Regions from separate parts of the Micromonospora sp. NPDC049230 genome, predicted to be linked through region 1. Evidence: riboswitches for the same ligand, from Rfam matches in the RefSeq annotation. Region 1 holds a riboswitch; the other holds the start of a gene.
What was found. A riboswitch is a leader RNA that binds a small molecule or an ion and turns the genes downstream of it on or off. The one in region 1 is predicted to bind thiamine pyrophosphate.
Positions count from the first base shown of each region.

Region 2: another riboswitch for thiamine pyrophosphate. It lies ahead of thiE (thiamine phosphate synthase); the one in region 1 lies ahead of AB0A95_RS33505 (ECF transporter S component).

Region 1 is NZ_JBEZCZ010000071.1:5,054-17,069, forward strand. It holds gene AB0A95_RS33495 (energy-coupling factor transporter transmembrane component T) at 1-5, opposite strand, end outside; gene AB0A95_RS33500 (ABC transporter ATP-binding protein) at 2-1,525, opposite strand; gene AB0A95_RS33505 (ECF transporter S component) at 1,640-2,233, opposite strand; TPP riboswitch at 2,309-2,413, opposite strand; gene AB0A95_RS33510 (alpha/beta fold hydrolase) at 2,520-3,350, shown strand; gene AB0A95_RS33515 (AAC(3) family N-acetyltransferase) at 3,380-4,186, shown strand; gene AB0A95_RS33520 (SIS domain-containing protein) at 4,183-4,932, shown strand; gene AB0A95_RS33525 (DUF6328 family protein) at 5,072-5,575, shown strand; gene AB0A95_RS33530 (acyl-CoA dehydrogenase family protein) at 5,756-7,678, shown strand; gene AB0A95_RS33535 (hypothetical protein) at 7,776-7,943, opposite strand; gene AB0A95_RS33540 (hypothetical protein) at 8,037-8,645, opposite strand; gene AB0A95_RS33545 (Fur family transcriptional regulator) at 8,697-9,107, opposite strand; gene AB0A95_RS33550 (metalloregulator ArsR/SmtB family transcription factor) at 9,104-9,403, opposite strand; gene AB0A95_RS33555 (metal ABC transporter permease) at 9,441-10,313, opposite strand; gene AB0A95_RS33560 (metal ABC transporter ATP-binding protein) at 10,317-11,078, opposite strand; gene AB0A95_RS33565 (metal ABC transporter substrate-binding protein) at 11,075-12,016, opposite strand, start outside.
Region 2 is NZ_JBEZCZ010000029.1:33,858-45,873, reverse strand. It holds gene thiC (phosphomethylpyrimidine synthase ThiC) at 1-252, opposite strand, end outside; gene thiD (bifunctional hydroxymethylpyrimidine kinase/phosphomethylpyrimidine kinase) at 270-1,055, opposite strand; gene AB0A95_RS23015 (thiamine phosphate synthase) at 1,052-1,813, opposite strand; gene AB0A95_RS23010 (thiazole synthase) at 1,948-2,727, opposite strand; gene thiS (sulfur carrier protein ThiS) at 2,724-2,924, opposite strand; gene thiO (glycine oxidase ThiO) at 2,915-4,123, opposite strand; gene thiE (thiamine phosphate synthase) at 4,120-4,746, opposite strand; TPP riboswitch at 4,741-4,850, opposite strand; gene AB0A95_RS22990 (ThuA domain-containing protein) at 5,162-10,996, shown strand; gene AB0A95_RS22985 (hypothetical protein) at 11,068-11,595, shown strand; gene AB0A95_RS22980 (aldo/keto reductase) at 11,844-12,016, opposite strand, start outside.

The sequences.
Region 1 (12,016 bases):
ATCATCGGACGTCGTCCCGGTCAGGCCGGCTCGCCTGTCGGCCAGCCCGATCACCTGCCGCCGACTGGCCAGCCCGATCGCCTGCTGGGTCGACAGGCACGACGCCGGTCGCGGCCCGGTGCAGGGTGACGGTGCGGTCGGCGAGCGCCGCCACGAAGTCCGCGTCGTGGGTGACCGCGACCACGCCGTGCCCGGCGTCGCGCAGGTCGGCGAAGAGGTCGACCAGCTCCCGCCAGGTCCGCCGGTCCTGGCCGAAGGTGGGTTCGTCGCAGATCAGCAGACGGGGCGCGGTGGCCAGGGCGGTCGCCACGCTCAGCCGCCGCGCCTCACCACCGGAGAGGGTGTACGGGTTGGCAGCGGCGAGGCGGCCCAGGCGCAGCCGTTCCAGCAGCTCGGACACTGTCTCCTTGACTGCCGACTCGGGTTGACCGGTCCGGCGTGGGCCGAGCGCCAGCTCGTCGAAGACGGTGCTGGTTACGAACTGGTGCTCCGGATCCTGGAAGACCGACCCGATCCGCCGGGCCAGTGCGGGGGCCGACCAGCGGTGCGGGGGAGTGCGGTGGTCGGTGCCGGCCAGCTCGACGGATGCGGTGACCCGTCCGGCGCCCGGCCGGAGCAACCCGCCGAGCAGCAACGCCAGGGTGGACTTGCCGGCGCCGTTGGGTCCGCGTACGGCGAGTGCCTCGCCGGCGCGTACCGCAATGTCGGTGGAGCCCAGCCGGGGCGGCAGGCCGAGCCGGTCGGCGGTGAGCAACAGGTCACCGGGCGCGGCGGTGGCCGGCCGGGGCGCGATGGGGTGACCGGGCACCCAGACCCCCTCGGCGGCGAGCGTGGCACCGTGGGCGGCGAAGACGGCCTCGGGTGTGCCGTCCGCGCGGACCCCGCCGCCGGGTTCCAGGACGACCACCCGGTCGACGAGTGGCAGCGCCTCGGCGATCCGGTGTTCGACCAGGATCAGGGTGGTGTCGGCGTCCAATGCGCCGGCCACCGCCTGGCGGATCAGGTCGGCCCCGGCCGGATCGAGGTTGGCGGTCGGTTCGTCGAGCAGTAGCAACTCCGGACACAGCGCCAGCGCGCCGGCCAGGGCGAGGCGTTGCTGTTCGCCGCCGGAGAGCGCGGCGGTGTGGCGGTCGCGGGGGTACGGGAAGCCGACGCGGCGCAGTGCCTCGTCCACGCGGGGCCAGATCTCGTCGGTTGGTACGCCGCGGTTCTCCAGCCCGAACGCGACGTCGTCGCCGCAGCGCGCCATCACCAGCTGGGTTTCCGGGTCCTGGAAGACGACGCCGACGCGTTCGCGGCCCTTGCGCGGGTCGACTCCGTCGATCTCGACGGTGCCCTCCTGCTCGCCGGAGTCCTCGGGGAGCAGCCCGGCCAGCGCGCTGATCAGGGTGCTCTTACCAGCCCCGGAGGGCCCGAGCAGCAGAACCCGCTCCCCGGCCTCGATCCGCAGGTCAACCCCGCGCACAGCCCAGGCCCGCCGCCCGGCGTGCCGCCACCCGAACCCCCGCAGGAGTACCTCGCCCACAAGCCCACCCCCTCCCAGCCCCGGCTCCACCCTGCACTGTCGATCATGAGGTTGACGGTGGTTCTGAAGATCCAACCGCCGGTCAACCTCATGATCGACGCGGGTGGAGCGGGGTCAGATCAGTGCTCGGTTTCGGCCTACCGGGAAACGGTCCAGAACTCCGGTCCTGGCCAGGGACTCGGTCAGCAGCCAACCGCCGGCACCGGCGATCACTGTGGCGCTGACGATGGTGGCCAGCGCGTACGGGAGGCGGTAGTCGGTGAGCGCGTAGTCGGCGTTCCAGACGAAGAAGTCGAACAGTGCGGCGCTGAGACCGGTCAGCGCGCCGGCAAGCAGCGCGGTCGGCAGCCGGTACGACCGGTAGCGGAAGGCGGCGAACGCCAACTCGGCGCCGATGCCCTGCACGATGCCCTGCGGGATCACAATGCCGGCCCACTGGCTGCCCAGCAGCGCGGAGAGGACCGCGGCCACCGTCTCGCAGTAGAGCGCGGCACCGGGCTTGCGGATGACCAGGCCGCCGATGACGGCCGGCATCAGCCAGACGCCGTAGAGCAGCGCCTGCGCCGGCGGGAAGAAGGTGAACGCACCCTCGGTGGCGCTCCAGACCAGGCCCCAGGCCCAGAAGATGACGCCGAAGGCGACAGCGATCACCGAGGCGACCACGATGTCGATTGTCCGCCAGCGGTCGCTGTCGGTGGTGAGTTTCATGTGTTGCTCCCAGTTCTGACTGCGAACCAGGAGAAGACGCACGCCGCGCGTCCGGTGGCACCGGACGGCGGCGCGGCTGGAGGTCGACCGAACTCCCTGCGCTGGCATTACCCAGATCAGGTTCGAGGGTCTGCGGGCGTGCCCGCACTCTCAGCGCTGTGCGCTCCCCTGTCGGATGTGAAGTTGTCTCGACGACGCTAACACCGACCGGGGGTGCCGGCCCAGCAGGGCTTCCGCCCGTCTTGGTGGTCGGCCAGCCGGACGCCGGCTGGGTAGGCTGGCGATCATGCGGGTCGACGCGCGAGGTCTCACGTTCGAGGTAACCGCCGGCGGTCCGTCGGACGGCGTACCCGTCCTGCTGCTGCACGGGTTTCCCCAACACCGCGGCGAGTGGGACGACGTGGTGCCCGCGCTGCACGCGGCCGGGCTGCGCACGTACGCGCTGGACCAGCGCGGCTACTCGCCCGGCGCGCGGCCGACGGCGGTGGCCGACTACCGGATCCCCGAGCTGGTCGCCGACGTGGTGGCCGTGCTCGACGCCCTGGGGCTGGACGCCGTCCACCTGGTCGGGCACGACTGGGGCGCGGTCGTGGCCTGGGCCGTCGCCGCCGGGCACCCCGACCGGGTCCGCACGCTGACCGCGGTGTCCGTGCCCCATCCGGCCGCCATGGCGTACGCCCTGGCCAGCGACGGCCAGCAGAAGGCCCGCTCGTCGTACATCACGTTGTTCCGCAAGTCGGGCACGGCGGAGAGGGTGCTGCTGGCGTGGAACGCCGCCGCGCTGCGCAAGATGCTCGGCGGGGTGGGCGACGCGCCCCGGGTGGACCGCTACGCCGCGCCGATGCGTGCGCCCGGGGCGCTCACCGCCGCCCTGAACTGGTACCGGGCGATGTCCCGCGCCGACCTGGCCGGCGTCGGCCCGGTCGCGGTGCCCACCACCTACGTGTGGAGTGACCGGGACGTCGCCATCGGCCGGAGCGCCGCCGAGGCGTGCGCCGCGAACGTCACCGGGGCGTACCGCTTCGTGCGGTTGACCGGTGTGAGTCACTGGATTCCGGACACGGCGCCGGGGCCGCTCGCCGAGGCGATCCTGGCCCGCGCCTCCGGAACGGCCTGAGCCGTGCGGGTCGGTCGGGGAGGGGCACCGTGACGACGGGTACCAGCGGGCCGGGCACGCGGCGCTCGATCGCCGCGCAACTGCGCCTGCTGGGCGTACGCCCCGGCGCGACGCTGCTGGTGCACGCCGGGCTGCGTGCGCTGGGGTTCGTCTGCGGCGGACCGCACGCGGTGGTGCTCGCCCTGCGTGACGCGCTCGGCCCGGACGGCACCATCGTGGTGCCCACCCACACACCGGACAACAGCGACCCCGCGCAGTGGCGCAACCCGCCGGTGCCGGCGGACTGGTGGTCGCTGATCCGCGCCGAGATGCCGGGCTTCGACCCGGCGGTGACCCCGAGCCGGTTCATGGGCGCGCTCGCCGAGACGGTCCGTGGCTGGCCCGGGGCGCTGCGCAGCTCGCATCCGCACGTGTCGTTCGCCGCGCTCGGCCCGGCCGCCGAGCAGGTGGTGGCCGGGCACCGCCTGGCCGACATGCTCGGCGAGGGCTCGCCACTGGCCCGGCTCTACGACCTGGACGCCGACGTCCTGCTGCTCGGCGTGGACCACTCCGTGAGCACCTCGCTGCACCTGGCCGAGTACCGCTGCCCGGGTTCGCCCCGCGAGCGGGTCGGCGCCGCGGTGCGGACCGGCGACGGCGGACGGGAATGGGTGTGGTGGCAGGACGTACGGCTCGACGCTGACGACTTCGACGCGTTGGGCGCGGACCTGGAGATCACCGGGGCGGTGCGCAGCGGACCGGTCGGCACCGGGACCGGCAGGTTGATGCGCCAGCGGGCGGCTGTCGACTTCGCGGTGCGCTGGCTGGACCGTAATCGGACGACGGAGGACGCATGACGGTGAGTGCCGAGGCCTACCTGGCCGTGGTGACCGAGACGATCGGTCGGGTGGCCGCCGGCCAGCGGGAGGCGGTGGGGCGGGCCGCCGACCTGATCGCCGACGCGGTACGCGCCGACGGGGTGGTGCACGCGTTCGGCACCGGACACTCCGAGGCCCTCGCCATGGAGATCGCCGGTCGGGCGGGGGGTCTGGTGCCGACGAACCGGATCGCGCTGCGTGACCTGGTGCTGCTCGGCGGCGAGCCGGCCGAGCGGCTCGGCCCGTTGCTGGAGCGGGATCCCGCGGTGGCCCACCGGCTCTACGAGCTGGCTCCGGTGCGGCCCGCCGACGTCTTCGTGCTGGCCTCGAACTCCGGGGTCAACGGCGCGATGGTGGAGTTCGCCACGCTTGTCAAGGAGCGCGGCCACGGCCTGGTGGCGATCACCTCGGCGCAGCACTCGGGCCGGATGACCTCCCGCCACCCGTCCGGGCGCAAGCTGGCCGACCTCGCGGACGTCGTGCTCGACAACGGTGCGCCGTACGGTGACGCGACGCTGCCGCTGCCCGGCGGCGGCGCGGTCGGCGCGGTCTCCTCGATCACCGCCGCGCTGCTGGCCCAGCAGGTCACGGTGGAGGTGGTGGCGCGGCTGCTGGCGGTGGGGGAGCGGCCGCCGGTCTACCTGTCGGCGAACATCCCCGACGGCGACGCGCACAACACGGAGTTGGAGGCCCGGTACGCCGGTCGGATCCGACGCGGTGCCTGACGTGACGCTGATGGCCGAGGTGCGTCCGGAAGGTGAACGACGGATGTCGTGAACCCGTTTCACGCTCGCCCGGGTGGGGCATTGGCGTTGCTGCCGGCGGCCGGGACCGCCGGCAGTAGCGTCGCACCGGAGGTAGCGCGTGTCCAAGGAGACCGAGAAGCAGCGTTGGCAGCGCAATTTCGCCGACCTGTTGCAGGAGTTGCGGGTCGCACAGACGGGCGTGCAGATCCTCTTCGCCTTCCTGCTCACCCTGCCGTTCAGTAACGGGTTCACCGAGACCACGGAGTTCCAGCGGGACGTCTACATCGTCGCGTTGCTCGCCGCGGCCGCCGCGACCGCGATGATCATCTCGCCGGTGGCGTTCCACCGGGCGTTGTTCCGGCAGGGGCGCAAGCCGGAGTTGGTCCGCTTCGCGCACCGGATGGCCACCGGTGGTCTCGCCTTCATGCTGATCGCGATGGTCAGCGCGGTGCTGCTGATCACCGACTTCGTGCTGGACCGGCCGATCGCCTTCGTGCTCAGCGCGCTGACCGGGCTGTGGTTCATCACGTTCTGGGCCGCCCTGCCGTTCGCTCGCCGCAACTGGGGTGAGGATGACATCGACGACGAGGACGACGACCCGGACGAGATCGCCGACCGCTGATCTGGCAGATCTCCACCGATGGCTACCCCTGGGTAACAACCGGGAGTAGCGTGACGACAGGCGCATGTCGACGTAGCCGCACCGAGGTTCGAGGGGGCAGCCGTGACCACGACGCAGGACGGCCGACCAGCACCGGACGGCCCCGACGCCGCACCCCGCACCGCCGGTGCCGCGGCCCCGTTGCCCAAGGAGGCCGGCCAGGTCTCCGAGAAGGAGGCCCGGCAGGTCGCCGAGGCCGCCCGCGAGTCCACCTGGGACCGGCCCAGCTTCGGCAAGGAGCTGTTCCTCGGCCGCTTCCGACTCGACCTGATCGACCCGTGGCCCCGATCCGATCCGGACGACGTGGCGCGCGCCGAGGAGTTCCTTGGTCGGTTCCGCGCCTTCCTGACCTCCGAGGTGGACGGGGCGGCCATCGAGCGCGACGCGTCCATTCCGGACTCGGTGTTCCACGGCCTGGCCGACCTCGGCGCGTTCGGCATGAAGATCGACCGGAAGTACGGCGGGTTGGGGCTGAGCAACCTGCACTACTGCCGGGCCCTGATGCTGGCCGGCTCGGTCAGCCCGGCCATCGGCGCGCTGCTCTCCGCACACCAGTCGATCGGGGTGCCGCAGCCGCTGAAGATGTTCGGCACCGAGGAGCAGAAGCAACGCTTCCTGCCCCGGCTCGCCGCCGGCGAGGTGTCCGCGTTCCTGCTCACCGAGCCGGATGTCGGCTCCGACCCGGCCCGGCTGGCCACCACCGCCGAGCCGACCGAGGACGGCACCGGCTACCGGCTCAACGGGGTGAAGCTCTGGGCCACCAACGGCATCGTGGCCACCCTGCTGGTGGTGATGGCCCGGGTGCCGGCCACCGAGGGGCGGCGGGGCGGAATCACCGCGTTCGTGGTGGACGGCGACAGCGCCGGCATCACCGTCGAGCGGCGCAACGAGTTCGTCGGCCTGCGCGGCCTGGAAAACAGCCTCACCCGGTTCCACGACGTGGTCGTGCCCGCCGAGAACGTCATCGGCGGCGAGGGCAAGGGGCTGAAGATCGCCCTGACCACGCTGAACACGGGCCGCCTGTCACTGCCGGCGATGTGCGTGGGCGCCGGCAAGTGGGCGTTGAACGTGGCCCGGGGCTGGGCCGCCGACCGGGTCCAGTGGGGCCGGCCGGTGGGCGAGCACGAGGCGGTCGCGCAGAAGCTCTCCTTCATCGCCGCCACCACGTACGGCATGGAGACCATGCTCGACCTCTGCTGCCTGCTCGCCGACGACGACCACAACGACATCCGGATCGAGGCCGCGCTGGTCAAGCTGTACGCCAGTGAGATGGCCTGGAAGATCGGCGACGAGCTGGTCCAGATCCGGGGCGGGCGCGGCTACGAGACGGCCGACTCGTTGGCCGCCCGTGGCGAACGCCCGGCCAACGTCGAGCAGGTGCTCCGCGACCTGCGGATCAACCGGATCTTCGAGGGCTCCACCGAGATCATGCACCTGCTGATCGCGAGGGAGGCGGTCGACGCCCACCTGTCGGTGGCCGGCGACATCATCGACCCGGACGCGGGCCTGGGCCGCAAGGCACGCGCCGGCGCCCGAGCCGGCGCCTTCTACGCGAAGTGGCTGCCCACCCTGGCGGTCGGCCGGGGGCAGAGCCCATCGGCGTACGCCGAGTTCGGCCCGCTCGCCGCCCACCTGCGTCAGGTGGAGCGGTCGTCGCGCAAGCTGGCCCGGTCCACGTTCTACGCGATGTCCCGCTGGCAGGGAAAGATGGAGCGTAAGCAGGCGTTCCTCGGCCGCGTGGTGGACATCGGCGCGGAACTGTTCGCGATGTCCGCGGTCTGCGTCCGGGCCAACGCCGAGCGGGGCAGCCGCCCGGAAAATGTCGAGCTGGCCGACCTGTTCTGCCGGCAGGCGCGGGTGCGGGTGGACGCCCTGTTCCACGCCCTGTGGGACAACACCGACTCGGTCGACACCGCCGCCGCGAAGCGCATCCTCGCCGGCCGCTACGCGGGCCTGGAGGAGGGCGTGATCACCCCGTCCGACGAACTGCCCTGGGTGGCCCGCTGGTCGCCCGGCCCGTCCACCGCCGAGGACGTCCGCCGCCGCATCCCGCCGAAGCCCTGACCGCGCCGCCGGCCGCCAACCCGAGCCGGTGCCGGCTCAGCGGGCCGCGACGTGGGTCGGCGGGCCGCGGTGTGGCTCGGCGGCGCCACTGCGGAGGTCAGCGGGCGATCGCCCAGGCCAGCACCGCCGCCAGGATCAGGCCGTTGAGCGCCGCCAGGCCCAGGTAGGCCGCGGACGGGATCTTCTTGCCCCGGCGGACGAAGGACACCAGGACGGCGGCGTAGCCGAGCAGCAGGACGGCGATGACGACCAGGAAGTAGAACACCCGAAGACCTTAACGGTCCCCGCCGCGCAGGCCACCGTGGCGCGGCGGGGAAGGCACGAGTGGTGGGCACGGCACGTGCTGGGGACGTCGTCGTCAGCGGCTTCGGCCGCGCAGTCCGAGGTGGCGCAGTTCCAGCGCGGCCAGCGCGTCGACAGTCGCGTCGTCGCCTCGCCGCCACGCCTCGGCGACGTCCGGACCGATCCGGGTCAGCCGGCCCAGCGGCTGGGTGGCCAGCGCGCGCAGGGCGAGCAGATCCCGACCGGCCGGCCCGGCGGCCAGCTTCGCGGCCGATCCGGCCCGACGTATCCAGCGGACCCGCAGCGGCAGCCAACCGAGCAGCACGATGCCGAGCGGGAAGATCAGCACCGCGATGGTGAGGGCGAGGGCGAGCTGGTCGACGAGGTGCTGCTGGTCGCGGCCCGCGTCGGCGAGCCCCCGGGCGGCGTCGGCGGCCTGCCGGAAGGGCGCTGTCAGTTCGTCGCCGACCAACGGCACCCGGCGCACCTTGCTGCCGGCGTCGGCGAGGTTGTCGGCGAGCCCGCTACCGGCGCCCTCCAGCTTCTGCCCCGGTACGGCGAGCTTCTGCACCAGGTCGTGTAGCCACAGCGCGCCGCGGATTGCCACGTACACCCAGGCGACGACGAGCAGGTCGGTGAGCAACTGACGGGCGGCTGTCGGAAACCGATCGGCATAGATTTTCACGCCGGACAGCGTGCCACGAACCGAGCGCTGACGGCACTGTCGGATCGACGTTCAGCGAACGCAGGCCGGGCAGGTGCCGAAGATTTCCAGGGTGTGGCTGACGTCGGCGTAGCCGTGCTGCGCGGCGACCCGGTCGGCCCAGCTCTCCACAGCGGGCCCGGCCACCTCGACGGTGCGCCCGCAGACCCGGCAGACCAGGTGGTGATGGTGCCCCTCGCTGCACCGGCGGTAGAGGTGCTCGCCGCCCGGCGGCCGCATCACGTCGATCTCGCCCGCGTCGGCCAGCCCCTGGAGGGTGCGGTAGACGGTGGTCAGGCCGACCCGCTCGCCGCGCTGGCGCAGCATCGCGTGCAGGTCCTGGGCGCTGTGGAAGCCCTCCATCTCGGCCAGCAGCGCACTCACCGCCGTACGCTGCCGGGTGTTGCGCACCGCGGCGCCGCTCTCGCTCGGGCTCTCGGTCATGATCCCTCCCCGGCGTGGCTGACCGCGTCCGCCACGATGTGCGCGACGTGCTCGTCGACCAGGCTGTAGGCGATCTCGCGCCCTCGGCGGGAACCCCGCACCACACCCGCGCCGCGTAGCACCCGCAGGTGCTGGGAGACCAGTGGTTGCGCGGCGCCCAGTCTGTCCACCAGCTCGTGCACGCACCGCTCACCGGTGGCCAGCTCACTGACGATGGCCAGCCGGATGGGCGCGGACAGGGCGCGGAGCAGCTCGCTGGCCCCGTCGAACCCCTCGTAGCCCGTTGCGCTGGTCATCCTGCAACGGTAACCAATACCACCGACGGTGCCCCGCTCAGGATCGGCCCAGCATGACCTCGTGGGGTTCCGCCGTTGGCGCGGTGGCCGGCGTCGACCGCCGGCGCAGTGTGCGCCAGACCCCACCGGCGACGGCGACCACCAGGAAGGAGGCGATCGCGACAAGCACCACCGAGGCGCCCGGCGCGGTGTCCGCCGTGGCCGCCACCCAGACACCGGAGCCGGCGGCGAACAGCCCGAGGGCCATCGCCGCGGTCATGGTGCTGCGGAAACCCCGGGTGACCTGCTGGGCGGTGGCGACCGGCACCACCATCAACGCGCTGATCAACAACACTCCGACGGCCCGCATCGCGATGGTCACGGTGATCGCGGTGGCGACCGCGATCAGCAGGTTCAGCGTACGCACCGGCAGGCCGGAGACCCGGGCGTACTCCTCGTCGTGGCTGACCGCGAAGAGCGCCGGGCGCAGCGCGATCATCGTGACCAGGATCGCCGCGCCGAGCACCGCGATGGTGATCACGTCGGCGAGGGAGGTGGTGATCAGCGACCCGAACAGGTAGGCGTTCAGGTTCGCGCTCGTCGCGTCGGAGAGGCCGACCAGCAACACACCGCCCGCGATGCCGCCGTAGAAGAGCAGGGCAAGGGCCAGATCACCGGAGGTACGCCCACGGGCGCGGACCACCTCGATGGCGATCGCGCCGGCGGTGGCGACGAGCACCGCGACGAGCACCGGCGAGCGGTTGAGCAGCAGGCCCGCCCCGACACCGGTCAGCGCCACGTGCCCGACACCGTCGCCGATCAACGCCAACCGGCGTTGCACCAGGTAGATGCCGAGCGCCGGCGCGGCCAGGCCGATCACCAGCGCGCCGATCAGGGCATGCTGCATGTAGGAGTACTGGAAGAGTCCCATGGGTCAGTTGCTCCACAGCCCGGCGGGCTCGTCGTAGCAGTGCGGGTGCACGTGGTCGTGGCCCGGTTCCGCGTGATGGCCGGCCGGGTCCGGCACCGCGCCGTCGTGGGCGATGCGACCCTCGTGGACGACCACCGCCCGACTGATCACCGGTCGCAGTGGGCCCAGCTCGTGGGCGACGAGCAGCACCGTCCCGCCGTCGGCGACGAAGTCGCGCAGCGCGTCGGCGAACGCCTCCTGGCTGGCCGCGTCCACCCCCGCGGTGGGCTCGTCGAGGACCAGCAGCTCCGGTTGCCCGGCCAGGGCGCGGGCGATCAGGGTGCGTTGCTGCTGGCCGCCGGAGAGCGTGGCCACCGGGTCGCCGGCCCGGTCGGCGAGCCCGACCGCGAGCAGCGCGGCATCGACGGCGGCCCGGTCGGCTCGACCCGGCGGCCGGAGCACCCCCCGGCGGGCCAGCCGCCCGGACGCCACCACCTCACGGACGGTCGCGGGCACCCCGCCGCCGGCACCCAGCCGCTGCGGAACGTACCCGATGCGCTCCCACTGCCGGAACCGGCGCAACGGCCGGTCGAAGAGGGTGACCGAGCCGGCGCTGAACGGCACCAGCCCGAGCACGGCGCGGATCAGGGTGGACTTGCCGGAGCCGTTGGCGCCGAGCACCGCGACCACCTCGCCGGCGGTCACGGTGAGCGAGATGTCCCGGAGCACGGGGCGGCCGTCGTAGCCGACCACCCCGTGCTCGACGGTGATGACAGGTGAGGTCACGAGCAGCCCAAGGCCGTCTGCAGGGTCCGCAGGTTGGTACGCATCACCGAAAGGTAGTCCCCGTTACTGCCGGCTGCGAGCCCTTCGATCGGGTCCAGTACGGCGGTCTTCGCGCCGACCTGCCCGGCGATGGTCTCGGCGACCTTCGGGCTGACCAGGGTCTCGAAGAAGATCGTGGTGGCGTGGTGCTCCTTCGCCTCCTCGATCGTGTGTGCGAGCCGCTGCGGCGAGGGCTCGACGTCCGGGCTCAGCCCGGTGATGCCGACCTGTTCGAGTTGGTAGCGGTCGGCGAGGTAGCCGAACGCGGCGTGGCTGGTCACGATCTCCCGCCGCTGGCAGGTCGCCAGACCCCGCTTGAACTCGCCGTCCAGGGCCGTCAGGTCGGCGCGCAGCGTCGCGGCGCGGGCGGTGTAGTCGGCGGCGCGGGCGGGGTCGGCCTTGCCGAGCCGCTGGGCGAGCTGGTCACCGATGCCGGCGAGCCGGGTCGGGTCGAGCCAGACGTGCGGGTCCTTGCCGCCGTTGCCCTCCTCGGCGTGCCCCTCCTCGCCCTCGTGGTCGTGCCCGCCGGCGGACGCGTCCAACAGCGGCTGCACGCTCGTCACGTCGAACGCCCGGTCGCCGCCGTTCTGGGCGACGGCGTCGTCCACCGCCGGCTGGAAACCCCTGAGGTAGACGATCAGCTCGGCCTCGCTGACCTGGCCGACCTGGCTCGGGCTGAGCTCCAGGTCGTGCGGCTCGGCGCCGGGCTTGGCCAGGTTGGTCACCCGGACCGCGTCGCCGCCGATCCGCTCGGCCAGGAACTGGAGGGGATAGAACGCGGCCACCACGTCGACCCGCTGGGAGTCGGCGCCGTCGGCGCTGGTGGAGCAGCCGGCCCCGGCCCCCAGGGTGAGGAGGGCGGTGACGGCGGCCAGGACACGGGACGTGGCGCGGTTGCT
Region 2 (12,016 bases), on a different contig from region 1:
CGCGAGCTGGGTGGGACGACGTCCGTCCGCGCCGGCGAGCGGCGTACCCGCACCTCGCACCGGTGCCACGTCACCCCGCTCGGCGATCCACGGACCCCGCAACGCTGGCAACCCCACCGATGGGTCCGACCCCGGGCCGGACGTGTCGTAGAGCCGCACCGGCGGAAGGTCCCCGGTCAGCTCCACCTCCGCGAACGGCACCCGGACATCGGGCCGCGAACCCTCGACGTAAACCTTGCCTCGTGCCTGCATGACAACTCCCTTGGTGATCAGGCGGACCAGCCGAAGTGATCCAGCGGTCCACGTCCCGCGCCCAGCTCCCAACTCCGTGCGCCGGTCAGCGCACGGAGCACGTACTCCTTCGCGGCCCCCACCGCGTCCGGCACCGGATCGCCAAGCGCGAGCCGCACGGCGATCGCCGCCGAGAACGAACACCCGGTGCCGTGGGTGTGCCGGGTGTCCACCCGGTGGGCGCGCAGCAGGGTGGTGACGCCGCCGCCGTGCAGCACGTCGACCGCCTCGCCGCCGCCCAGGTCACCGCCGGTGACCACGACGTACTCCGGGCCGCCGGCCGCGAGGGCCTCGGCGGCCACGACCATCGCGGACACGTCGTCCACTCCGCGTCCGGTGATCGCCGCGGCCTCCGCGCAGTTCGGCGTCGCCACCCTGGCGTACGGCAGCAGCCGCTCCACCGCACCGACCACGCCGAGGCGGTGTCCACTCGTGGCGACAAGCACCGGATCGACGACGAGCTGCGGCAGCCGGCCGTCCCGGGCGGCCTCGGCGACCACGTCCGCGACAGCCGGGGTGCCGAGCATCCCCGTCTTGACCGCGCGCACTGTGAAATCCACGAGTACGCTGTCCAGCTGCTCGGTCACCGTCCGCGGCGGCATCGGCAGCACGGCGTCGACGCCCCGGGTGTTCTGCGCGGTGACCGCGGTGAGGACGCTCGTGCCGTACGCGCCGAGCGCCGCGAAGACCTTGAGATCGGCCTGGATGCCCGCGCCGCCGCCGGAGTCGGAGCCGGCGATGGTGAGGATGGTGCTCGGGGTCACTTCTCCTCCTTGGTTGCGGTTTGGGGTGGGCCGTTTGTGGTTGCGGTTGAGGGCTGCGGCCGACAGTGCCCACTCCGGGCGGTCAGGCTTGATCCCTGCGTGGGCACTGTCGGCCGCAGCCCCGTGCGTGGAGACCTGGTGGCTCCGTGCCGGGTTTGGGTCAGCACCGGGGTGACCGCCTGGACATAAGCGCTGGTCAGGGCGGTGGCTGTTTCGGCGGGGTCTTGTGCTCGCATGATCGCGCCCAGCACCGCCACTCCTGCGGCTCCTGCCTTGATGCAGGCGGTTACCTGGTCCGGGGTTTCGACACCGCCCAGGGCCAGTACCGGTACGTGGCTGATCCTGATCAGCTCGCGCAGCCCTTCGGTTGCCAGGGGTGGGCCGTAACCCGGTTTTGTCCTGGTGGGGTAGACCGGGGAGATGGTGGCGTAGTGCTCGGTGGTCAGGCGGTTCAGCTCGTTCTCGTCGTGGCAGGAGCGGCCGACCAGGCGGTGGGTCGGCGGCGGGTACGGGCCGGCGGCGGGCAGGTGCACGGCGTCGCCGCCCAGTGGGTCGGGACCGGCCACGACGAGGGTTCCGCCGACGTCGGCGAGGATCGCGCGCAGGTCCGTGGCGAGGGCGGCGCGCTCGGCGCGGGGCAGGTCCTTCTCCCGCAGCACCACCCAGCGCACTCCCCCGGCCACCGCTCCCGCGACAACCCGCTCAAGTCCACCAAGAGCAACAAACCGATCGGTCAGAACAACAACCCCCGACGGCACCCTCCCCCACGAGATCTTGGAAGGAATGTGCCCCTCCAGGGGCGTTTTCCTTCCAAGATCTACCGGGGGCGGCGCTGCCGGCAGCGGTGGTGGTGCGGGCAGCGGTGGTGGTGCGGGGGGCGGTGGTGGGCCGGTCACAGGTTGGGTCTTCCCTCGTCGGGGGTGGACGCCAGCGCGTGGAAGCGGCGGGCGATCCGGCCGGCGCCGGCCGCGAGATGCCCGGCCTCGACCGCGTAGCGCATCGCGGTGGCCATCGCCACCGGGTCCGCGGCCCGGGTCACCGCGCTGGCCAGGAGCACCCCGTCGCAGCCCAGCTCCATCGCCAGGGCCGCGTCGGAGGCGGTGCCGATGCCGGCGTCGAGGATCACCGGCACGTCGACACCCTGGCGGATGAGCCGGATGTGGTGCGGGTTGCCGATGCCCAGCCCCGAGCCGATCGGCGAGCCGGCCGGCATCACCGCGGCACAGCCCACGTCGGCGAGTCGGCGGGCGAGCACCGGGTCGTCGCTCGTGTACGGCAGGACCGTGAAACCGTCGGCGACCAACTCCTCGGCGGCGCGGAGCAACTCCACCCCGTCGGGCAGCAGCGTCCGCTCGTCGCCGATCACCTCCAGCTTGACCCAGTCGGTGTCGAACGCGTCCCGGGCCAGTCGGGCCACCTTCACCGCCTCGACAGCGGTGTGACAGCCGGCGGTGTTCGGCAGCAGGCGTACCCCGCAGCGGTCCAGCAGGTCCAGCAGCCCGCCGGCCGTGCCCGGGGCGGTGTCCACCCGGCGCAGGGCCAGGGTGACCAGTTCGGTGCCGGAGGCCCGGATCGCCTGCTCCAGCACGTGCAGGTTCGCGGCACCACCGGTGCCGAGGATCAGCCGCGAGGTGAACGTCTCCCCACCCAGCTCGAACGACATCCCGCTCACCCGCCCTGCGCCGCGGTGAGCACCTCGACCTGGTCACCGTCGCGCAGCGCCGTGGTCGCCCAACCCGCCCGCGGCACCACCTCGCCGTTGACCGCGACCGCCACCCCACGTGGTTGCGGGGCGACGTCACGGACCAGGTCGGCCACCGACACCTCGCCCGGGACGCTTCGCCCGGCCCCGTTCACCGTCAACTCCACAGGTCCCCCTTCATCGTCGTTTCGGGCTCGCCGTCCGCCGCCGCCCCGACGAACCGGTCCGCCGCCGCCACCCCGACGAACCGGTCGGCCGCCACGCCGACGAACCGGTCCGGCCGGAAGGGCGCGAGCAGCGGATCGGGCTCGCCGGTGCACACCAGGTCGGCGATCAGGTCCGCGGTGACCGGGGTGAGCACGATGCCGTGCCGGTGGTGGCCGGTGGCGACCAGGACGTCCGGTCGGCCCGGCAGCGGCCCGAGGATCGGTGCGTTGTCCGGGGTGCCCGGACGCAGCCCGGCGACCGCCTCGACCAGGTCGTACTCGGCCAGCTCGGGCAGCAGGTCGACTCCGGCGCGGAGCAGGCGCTGCACGGCACCGGCGGTGACTGTGGTGTCGGATCGTTCCTCGACTGTCGCGCCGAGCACGACCTCGCCGTTGGGGCGGGGCACCAGGTAGACGGGTTCGCCGTCGGCGTACCCCCGGATCACGTGCCGGAAGCCCGGCGCGACGCCGTCGGGCGCGCGTAGCCGGAGGATCTGGCCCTTCACCGGCCGCACGGGCAGCCCGGTGAGTGCGGCGGCCCCGCAGCCGGCGGCGACCACTGTGACTCGCGCGTCCACTTCGGACAGCCGCGTGACCTGCCGCGGCACCAGCACCGCGCCGGCCCGCAGCGCGGCCGTGCGCAGCGCCGGCACCAGCAGCCGGGGGTCGACCTGGTGGTCGGTGGGCGCGAGCGCGCCGCCGCGCACGCGGGGGGCGAGCGCTGGTTCGAGGTCGCGCAGCTCGCTGGGGCGCAGGGGGGTCACCGGCAGACCCAACCCCTGTTGGTACGCCCACAGCCGGCGTGCCTCGGCCAGGTCGTCGCGGGTCAACCCGACAAGCAGGGTGCCCTCGGTCCGGTAGCCGATGTCGGTGCCCGTCGCTTCGGCAAGCTCGGCGGCGAACCCGGGCCAGCGGGCGGCGGACGCCAGCAGCAACTCGGTCAGCTGCCGCTCACCGAAGTACGCCTCGGCGACCGGGGCGAGCATGCCGGCGGCCACCGCCGACGCCCCCGAGCCGGGTGCCGGATCGTGCGCCACCACCCGCAGCCCCCGCGCGGCGCAGCGCCAGGCGATCGCCAACCCGATCGGCCCGGCCCCGATCACCGCAACGTCCGGCCGGGCCCGGTCGTCGGAGGACGCCGACTCGGACCGGCCGGTCAGCACGTCAGGGCCTCGATCAGCGTGGCGGTAGCCTGCGCCGGATCGGCGGCGGCGGACAGTGCGCCGACCACCGCCACCCCGTACGCCCCGGCGGCCCGCAGCTCCCGGACGTGGGCGGCGGTCACGCCACCGATCGCGATGACCGGCACGTCGACGGCGTCGGTGACGGCGCGTACCCCGGCGGGCCCGATCGGGTCCGGCAGGCCGGACTTGGTGCTGGTGGGGTGGCACGGGCCGACGCCCAGGTAGCTGGCCCCCGCCGCGACTGCCGCGGTCGCCGTTTCCGGCGCGCGGGCGGTGGCCCCCAGCACGCCGTCGGGGCCCAGCACCCGACGGGCGGCGGTGACCGGCAGGTCGTCAGCTCCGACGTGGCCGCCTGCGGCACCCACCGCCAAGGCCACGTGCAGTCGGTCGTTGACCAGGCAGGTCGCCTCGTACGGCAGGCAGAGCGCCAGCACCCGCCGGGCCAGGTCGTACGCCTCGCGGTCGGTGGCGGAGTCCTCGACCCGGACCTGCACGACCAGGTCGGCGCGGGCCACAGTGAGGGCGGCCCGGACCACGGTGAGCGGGTCCCGACCGGGTCGGGTGTCGGTGATCAGATGCAGTCGCCCCAGGGACGGCACGGCAACTCTCCTCCCTGCGCCGGCATTACCCGGATCAGGTTCGACGGTCGGGGGCTGTCAGCCCCCCTCTCAGCCCGGTACACCGGGCTCCCGTGGGTTACTTGCGTGTCACCGTACGACAGATCCGCCGGTCTGCCAAGGCGGGGCTCGGCGGCGGCCGGTGGGCCGGAACGCACCGAATCGAGCTAGATCTGTGGGGCGGTTCATGCGGTCCTGTTCGGAATGTCGCCTGCCGTTGCAGAACCGTTACCCGCCGGCATCTTGCCGGACATTGAACCAGTCGAATTAATTTGTTCAGCGATTCGACAAAATGTCGGTGGGGGCACCCTCGCAGGGTGTGACCACCGGCTCCATCAGGGACGGCCTTCGGCGAGCCGACTCCCGCGATCTCCGTCACTACGACACAGGAGGCGGCGTGTCCCGTTCTCGTCGTGCCCGCGTACCAATCACCGCAACCCTCATCTCCCTCGCCCTCGCCTCGACGACCCTGTTCGGCACCTCCGCACAGGCCGCCGCACAGGTCCCTCCACGGGAGGCAGCGGCCGGAACCCCGGTCACCCAGGTGGCGCCGAAGGCGCCCAGGAAGGCCGCCGACGATCCCTTCTCGGTCCTGGTCTTCTCCAAGACGGCCGGCTTCCGGCACGACTCCATCCCCACCGGTGTCGCCGCCATCCAGCAGCTCGGCGCCGCGAACGGATTCACAGTGGACGCCTCCGAGGACGGTGCCGCGTTCAGCGACGCCAACCTGGCGAAGTACAAGGCCGTGATCTGGCTCTCCACCACCGGTGACGTCCTCAACGCCGAGCAGCAGGCGGCGTTCGAGCGCTACGTGAAGGCCGGCGGCGGTTACGTCGGCATCCACGCCGCGTCGGACACCGAGTACAGCTGGGCCTGGTACGGCGACCTGGTCGGCGCGTACTTCGCCAACCACCCGCAGAACCAGCAGGCCACGGTCAAGGTGGAGGACCACGCCCACCCGTCCACGGCCGAGCTGCCGGACCGCTGGTCCCGGTTCGACGAGTGGTACAACTTCCAGACCAACCCGCGGCCGGACGTGCACGTGCTGGCCAGCCTGGACGAGAAGAGCTACACCCCGGGGGCGGGCGCGATGGGCGCCGACCACCCGACCTCCTGGTGTCAGGACTTCGACGGCGGTCGTTCCTGGTACACCGGCGGCGGGCACACCCGGGAGTCGTTCGCCGAGCCCGAGTTCCTGTCCCACCTGCTCGGCGGCATCCGGACCGCGGCCGGTGTCGCGGACGCCGACTGCGGTGCCACGAAGACCTCGAACTTCGAGAAGGTCTCCCTGGACAGCAACACCAGCAACCCGATGGAGCTGGACATCGCCCCCGACGGGCGGGTCTTCTACATCGAGCGCGACGGCCGGGTGCAGATCATCAAGCCGGACACCGGCAACACCGTCACCGCCGTCGACCTGGACGTCTTCACCGGCAACGAGGACGGTCTGATCGGCATCCGGCTCGACCCGGACTTCGCCACCAACAAGTGGGTGTATCTCTACTACGCCCCGAACGACAACGTCACGCGCAACCTGCTGTCCCGGTTCACCGTGACCGGCGACACCATCGACCCGGCGAGCGAGAAGCAGGTGCTGCGGGTCGACACGCAGCGCAACACCTGCTGCCACGCGGGCGGCAGCATGACGTTCGACAGCGCCGGCAACCTCTACCTGGCCACCGGTGACAACACCAACCCGTTCGAGTCCAACGCGTACGCGCCGCTCGACGAGCGCCCGGGCCGTCAGGACTACGACTCGCAGCGCACCTCGGCGAACACCAACGACCTGCGCGGCAAGGTGATCCGGATCCACCCGGAGGACGACGGGACGTACACCGTTCCGACGGGCAACCTCTTCGCGCCGGGCACCGAGAAGACCCGTCCCGAGATCTACGCGATGGGCTTCCGCAACCCGTTCCGGATCGGCACCGACCCGAAGACCGACACGCTGTACGTCGGGGACTACGGGCCGGACGCCAACTCGAACAACCCGGACCGGGGCCCCCGCGGTCTGGTCGAGTGGAACATCGTCACCCCCGGCAACTACGGCTGGCCGTACTGCACTGGCACGAACGAGGCGTACAACGACTACACGTTCCCGTCCGGCCCGAGCGGCCCGAAGTTCGACTGCGCCGCGCCGGTGAACAACTCGCCGAACAACACCGGCCTGACCAACCTCCCCCCGGTCGTCCCGGCCACCGTCGACTACGGCTACGCCGGTGACGCGCGGTACCCGGAGATCGGTGGCGGCGGCGCGCCGATGGGCGGCCCGGCCTACCGGTACGACCCCAACCTCAACTCCACCCGCAAGTGGCCGGCCTACTACGACGGCAAGGCGCTGCTCGGCGAGTGGAACCAGAACAAGATGTACACGATGCAGGTGACCGCCGACGGCAAGTCACTTGTGGACATCAACCAGCTGCTCACCGGGATGAGCATGATCCGGCCGATGGACTTCGAGTTCGGCCCGGACGGCGCGCTGTACCTGATCGAGTGGGGCAGCGGCTTCGGCGGCAACAACGACAACTCCGGCATCTACCGGATCGACTACACCGCCGGTGACCGCGCGCCGATCGCGGCGGCGTCCGCCAACCCCAGCTGGGGTCCGGCGCCGTTGACAGTCACGTTCTCCAGCGCCGGCTCCCGGGACCCGGACGGTGGCACGCTCACCTACGCCTGGACCTTCGGCGACGGGCAGACCTCCACCGAGGCGAACCCGACGCACACCTACACGACGGCGGGCAACTACACCGCCCAGCTCACAGTGACCAACCCGAAGGGCCGTACCGCGGTGGCCAACGTGCCGATCACCGTGGGCAACACCGCACCGACGGTCACCATCGAGTTCCCGCCGGACGGTGGCTTCTTCAACTGGGGTGACCAGGTCAAGTACACGATCAAGGTGACCGACCCCGAGGACGGGCAGATCGACTGCGCCAAGGTGAACCTCCAGGTGCTGCTCGGCCACGACGAGCACGCCCACCCGCTGGAGCAGCACACCGGCTGCACCGGCACCGTCCAGACGTCGCTCGCCTCCGGGCACGGCGCCGAGGCGAACGTGTTCGCGGTCTTCGAGGCCACCTACACCGACGAGGGTGGTGCCGGCGGCGCCGGTGCGCTCACCGGTCGGCAGATCGAGATCCTCCAGCCCAAGCAGAAGCAGGCCGAGTACTTCACCGCCACCGGGCGGACGCCGGTGAGCACCGGCGGCGGAGACGCCGGCGTGCAGCGGGAGGCCGGGGCCGACACCGCCGGTGGCGGCCAGAGCATCGCGTTCATCGAGGACGGTGACTGGTGGTCGGTCGCTCCGGCGAACCTGACCAACATCACCGAGATCCGGTTCCGGGCCGCCTCGGCCGCCGCTGGCGGTCGGATCGAGGTCCACGCGGGTGCCGTCGACGGACCGGTGGTCGCCACGGCCGTCGTGCCGACGACCGGCGCGTGGCAGACGTACACGGACGTGAGCGCACCGGTCACCGGGCCCGCGAGCGGTTCGCTGTTCTTCGTGGCCCGCGATCCGAACGGCGGAACGGGTTCGCTGTTCAACGTCAACTGGATGGACTTCGTCGGCCGCGGTGTCACCGAGAACGCGCCGCCGGCGGTCAGTGCCACGGCCACCCCGGCCACCGGCACCGCGCCGGTCACCGTCGCCTTCGACGGCACGGCGACCGACGCCGAGGGCAACACCCCGCTGACGTACGCCTGGGACTTCGGTGACGGAGGCACGGCGACGACCCTGGACGCCAGCCACACGTACACCAACGCGGGCACCTTCACGGCCACCCTCACGGTGACCGACAGCAAGGGCGCCAGGGCTTATGCCACGGTGCCGGTGCGGGTGGACGCTCCGGACACGTCCTGCCTCGGGGCGCGCTCGGACGACTTCAACGGCAACACCCTGGACAAGGGCCGGTGGACCAGCGTGGTCCGGGAGAACCAGCTCTACTCGCTCAGTGGCGGCGCGCTGCGGCTGCCCACCGGGGTGGGTGACCTCTACGGGGCTCGCAACGACGCCACCAACCTGGTGCTCCAGGCGGCTCCGACCGGCGCCTGGGAGATGACCACCAAGGTCACCCTCCCGGTGACGGCCAACTACCAGCAGGCCGGCCTGCTGGTGTACGGCGACGACGACAACTACGCCAAGGTGGACCTGCTCTACAACGGCAGCCGTCGGGTGGAGTTCATCCGGGAGACCGCGGCCACGCCGCGCAACGAGGCCGCCGACGCCACCAACGCACCGGCGGGTGACACCGTGTACCTGCGGATCACCAGCGACGGGACGAACCTGACCGCGTCCGCCTCGGGCGACGGGCAGACCTTCACCCCGGTCGGCCGTTCGGCCGCGCTCGCCGGCATCACCAACCCGCGGATCGGGGTCTTCGCCCTCAACGGCGGCACCGAGGCACCTGTTGTCGACGCTGCCTTCGACTCGTTCGTGGTCACGCCGGACGCTCCGGCCGGGCCGGTCGACCCGTCGGACGAGTTCACCGGCAGCTCGCTGGACAAGTGCCGGTGGGACGCCGTCACGCGGGAGGACCCGGCCGGTTACCGGGTGAACGACGGCGCGTTGCGGATCGACGTGCCCAACGGTGACATCTACGGCACCGACAACACCGGGCCGAAGAACTTCATCCTCCAGACCGCGCCGTCGGGCGACTGGACCCTGGAGACGAAGGTCGACGGCAGCCTGCTGAACGAGCAGTACCAGCAGGCCGGTCTGCTCGTGCAGGCGGATGACGACAACTACCTGAAGTTGGACTTCATCGCGGACAACCAGGCCGGCCAGGCGGTGACGCGGCGGATCGAGTTCCGCAGCGAGATCGCCGGGGTGGTGCAGAGCCCGCAGCCGGAGGCGACAAGCCTCACCTCGGCGGTGTGGCACCTGCGGCTGGCCCGCACGGGTGACACCTTCACCGCGTCGTACTCGGCGGACGGCACGACCTGGACCGCGTTGGAGGCGCTTACCAACAGCGCGGTCGGGGCCACCCCGAAGGTCGGGCTGTTCACCCTCGGCGCCAACCAGACGGCGTCGAAGACCGCCTCGTTCGACTACTTCCGGCTGAGCACGAAGGTGGCCGACGAGACCGCGCCGGTCACCACCGCGGCGGTCTCCGGCACCCCGACCGAGGGGTGGTACACCGAGCCGGTGACCGTCACGCTCACCGCTGCCGACGAGGCCGGCGGTAGCGGCCTCGCCGGTACGGAGTACCAGCTGGACGGTGCCACCACCTGGACGGCGTACACCGCTCCGGTGGCGGTGAGCGGCGACGGCGAGCACGAGCTGCGGTACCGCTCGACCGACAAGGCCGGCAACGTGGAGTCGACGAAGACCGTCTCGGTCAAGATCGACGCCACCGCGCCGGTGACCACGGCGACGTTCGCTCCGGCGAACGACGCCGGCTGGCACAACGGGACGATCCCCGTCGTGCTGACCTCGACCGACGCCGGTTCCGGCGTCAAGACGGTGGAGTGGTCGCTGGACGGTGGCACGTGGACGCCGTACACGACGCCGGTCGAGGTGACCGGCGACGGGCAGCACGAGCTGCTGTTCCGCTCGACCGACAAGGCGGGCAACGTCGAGACGCTCAAGTCGGCGGTGCTGCGCATCGACGGCACCAAGCCGACGCTGCTGGTGTCCGGGATCGCCGACGGCCAGCTCTACGGAGACAGCCAGGACGTCCGGGTGTCCTGGCAGGCCGTCGACCCGACCTCGGGCATCGCGACAGTGGTCGGCAAGCTGGACGGCCAGGCGTACGCCAGCGGCACTCTGCAGGCCATGTACGAGCTGCCGCTCGGCCTGCACGAGCTGACAGTGACCGCGACCGACAAGGCGGGCAACGAGACCACCTCGACTGTCCGGTTCTTCGTCACCACCTCGTTCCGGGACATGCAGAACCTGCTGGACCGGTTCAAGGCGACGGGTCGGCTCTCGGCCAAGGCGCACAAGCAGTTGACGGCGAAGCTCGACGCGGCCCGTCAGGCCGAGGCTGCCGGCAACGACAACAAGGCGATCAAGCAGTTGACCGCGTTCCGCACGCTCGCCGCCGACGCCACAGTGGTGGCTGAGGCGGAGGTCCGGGATGTCCTGGTGCGGGACACCGACGCGATGATCGTTCGGCTCGGCGGCGCGGCCAGCAAGGCCGGCGTCAAGGCGAACGACGGCGAATCGGTCAAGGGCACCGGGCGGCTCGGTGGCGATGTCACCCGGCTCGCACCCGGTCGCCAGCTCTGATCCGACGAGGCCCCTCCCCGACGCCGTGGCGTCGGGGAGGGGCCTCCCCCATTCGTAGCGAGGAGATGTCCGTGACGGGTATCCGCAAGGTGTTGGCCGCCGTGTTCGCCGGACTGGCCCTGACCCTGCTCTCCGCTGCCCCGGCGGCCGCCCGGGCCGACAAACTCAAGCTGACGGTGGCCGGCGACGGGGCTCAGGGGGTCACCATCCAGGCCACCTACGCCGATGGCCGCCGACTGGACCGGGTGGTGCGCCTGGTGCTGACCGCCACCGGCCCGGACGGGCAGAAGGTCGGGCCGGTGCAGTTGGAGCCGCAGCCCGAGGGGCAGGGCTTCTACACCAGCGGCCCGGTGCTGTCCGCCGGCGCGTGGAAGGTGACAGTGGACTCCCCCGCTCCCCTGCCGGCCAAGGCCACCACCACTGTGCAGGCCCGCCCGGCGCAGTCACCCCCGCCGCCCAAGCCGGTAGCTGTCAACAAGCCGGCCGCCGGCGGGAGCGGGGCGGGTGCCGGCTGGTGGCCGTTCGCCGCGGCCGGGCTCGTGCTGGTCGCCGCGGCGATGGGGGTGGCCATGCTGTTCGGCCGCCGCCGCACCACCTGACCGACACGTTTCACCAGACGGGCCGGGCCGCCACAAGCGACCCGGCCCGTCTCCGTCCCGCGAGGGCCCCCGACCGCCGCGCGGCCCGTGACCGCCGCGCACAGCCCCGCGACCGCCGCACGGCCCGTGATCGACTCGGTATCCCGAAAATGGGGGCGTCCCGGGCCTCGGGTCACCCCGGTTTCACGAAACGCGAGTGGATCACCAGGTGACGCACGGATCAGGCCACCGCGTGCGTCGCGGCTCGCTCAGAGGATGGCGCGCAGTGCCGCCAGATCCTCGTCGCTGGGCTCCCAGGTGCCGGCGGCGGCATTGGCGCGTACCTGCTCGGGCGTGGTGGCACCGGCGATCACCGAGGTCACCGCCGGCTGGGCGGCCAGCCCACCGATCGCCACCTGGAGCATCGTCAGACCCCGCTCGG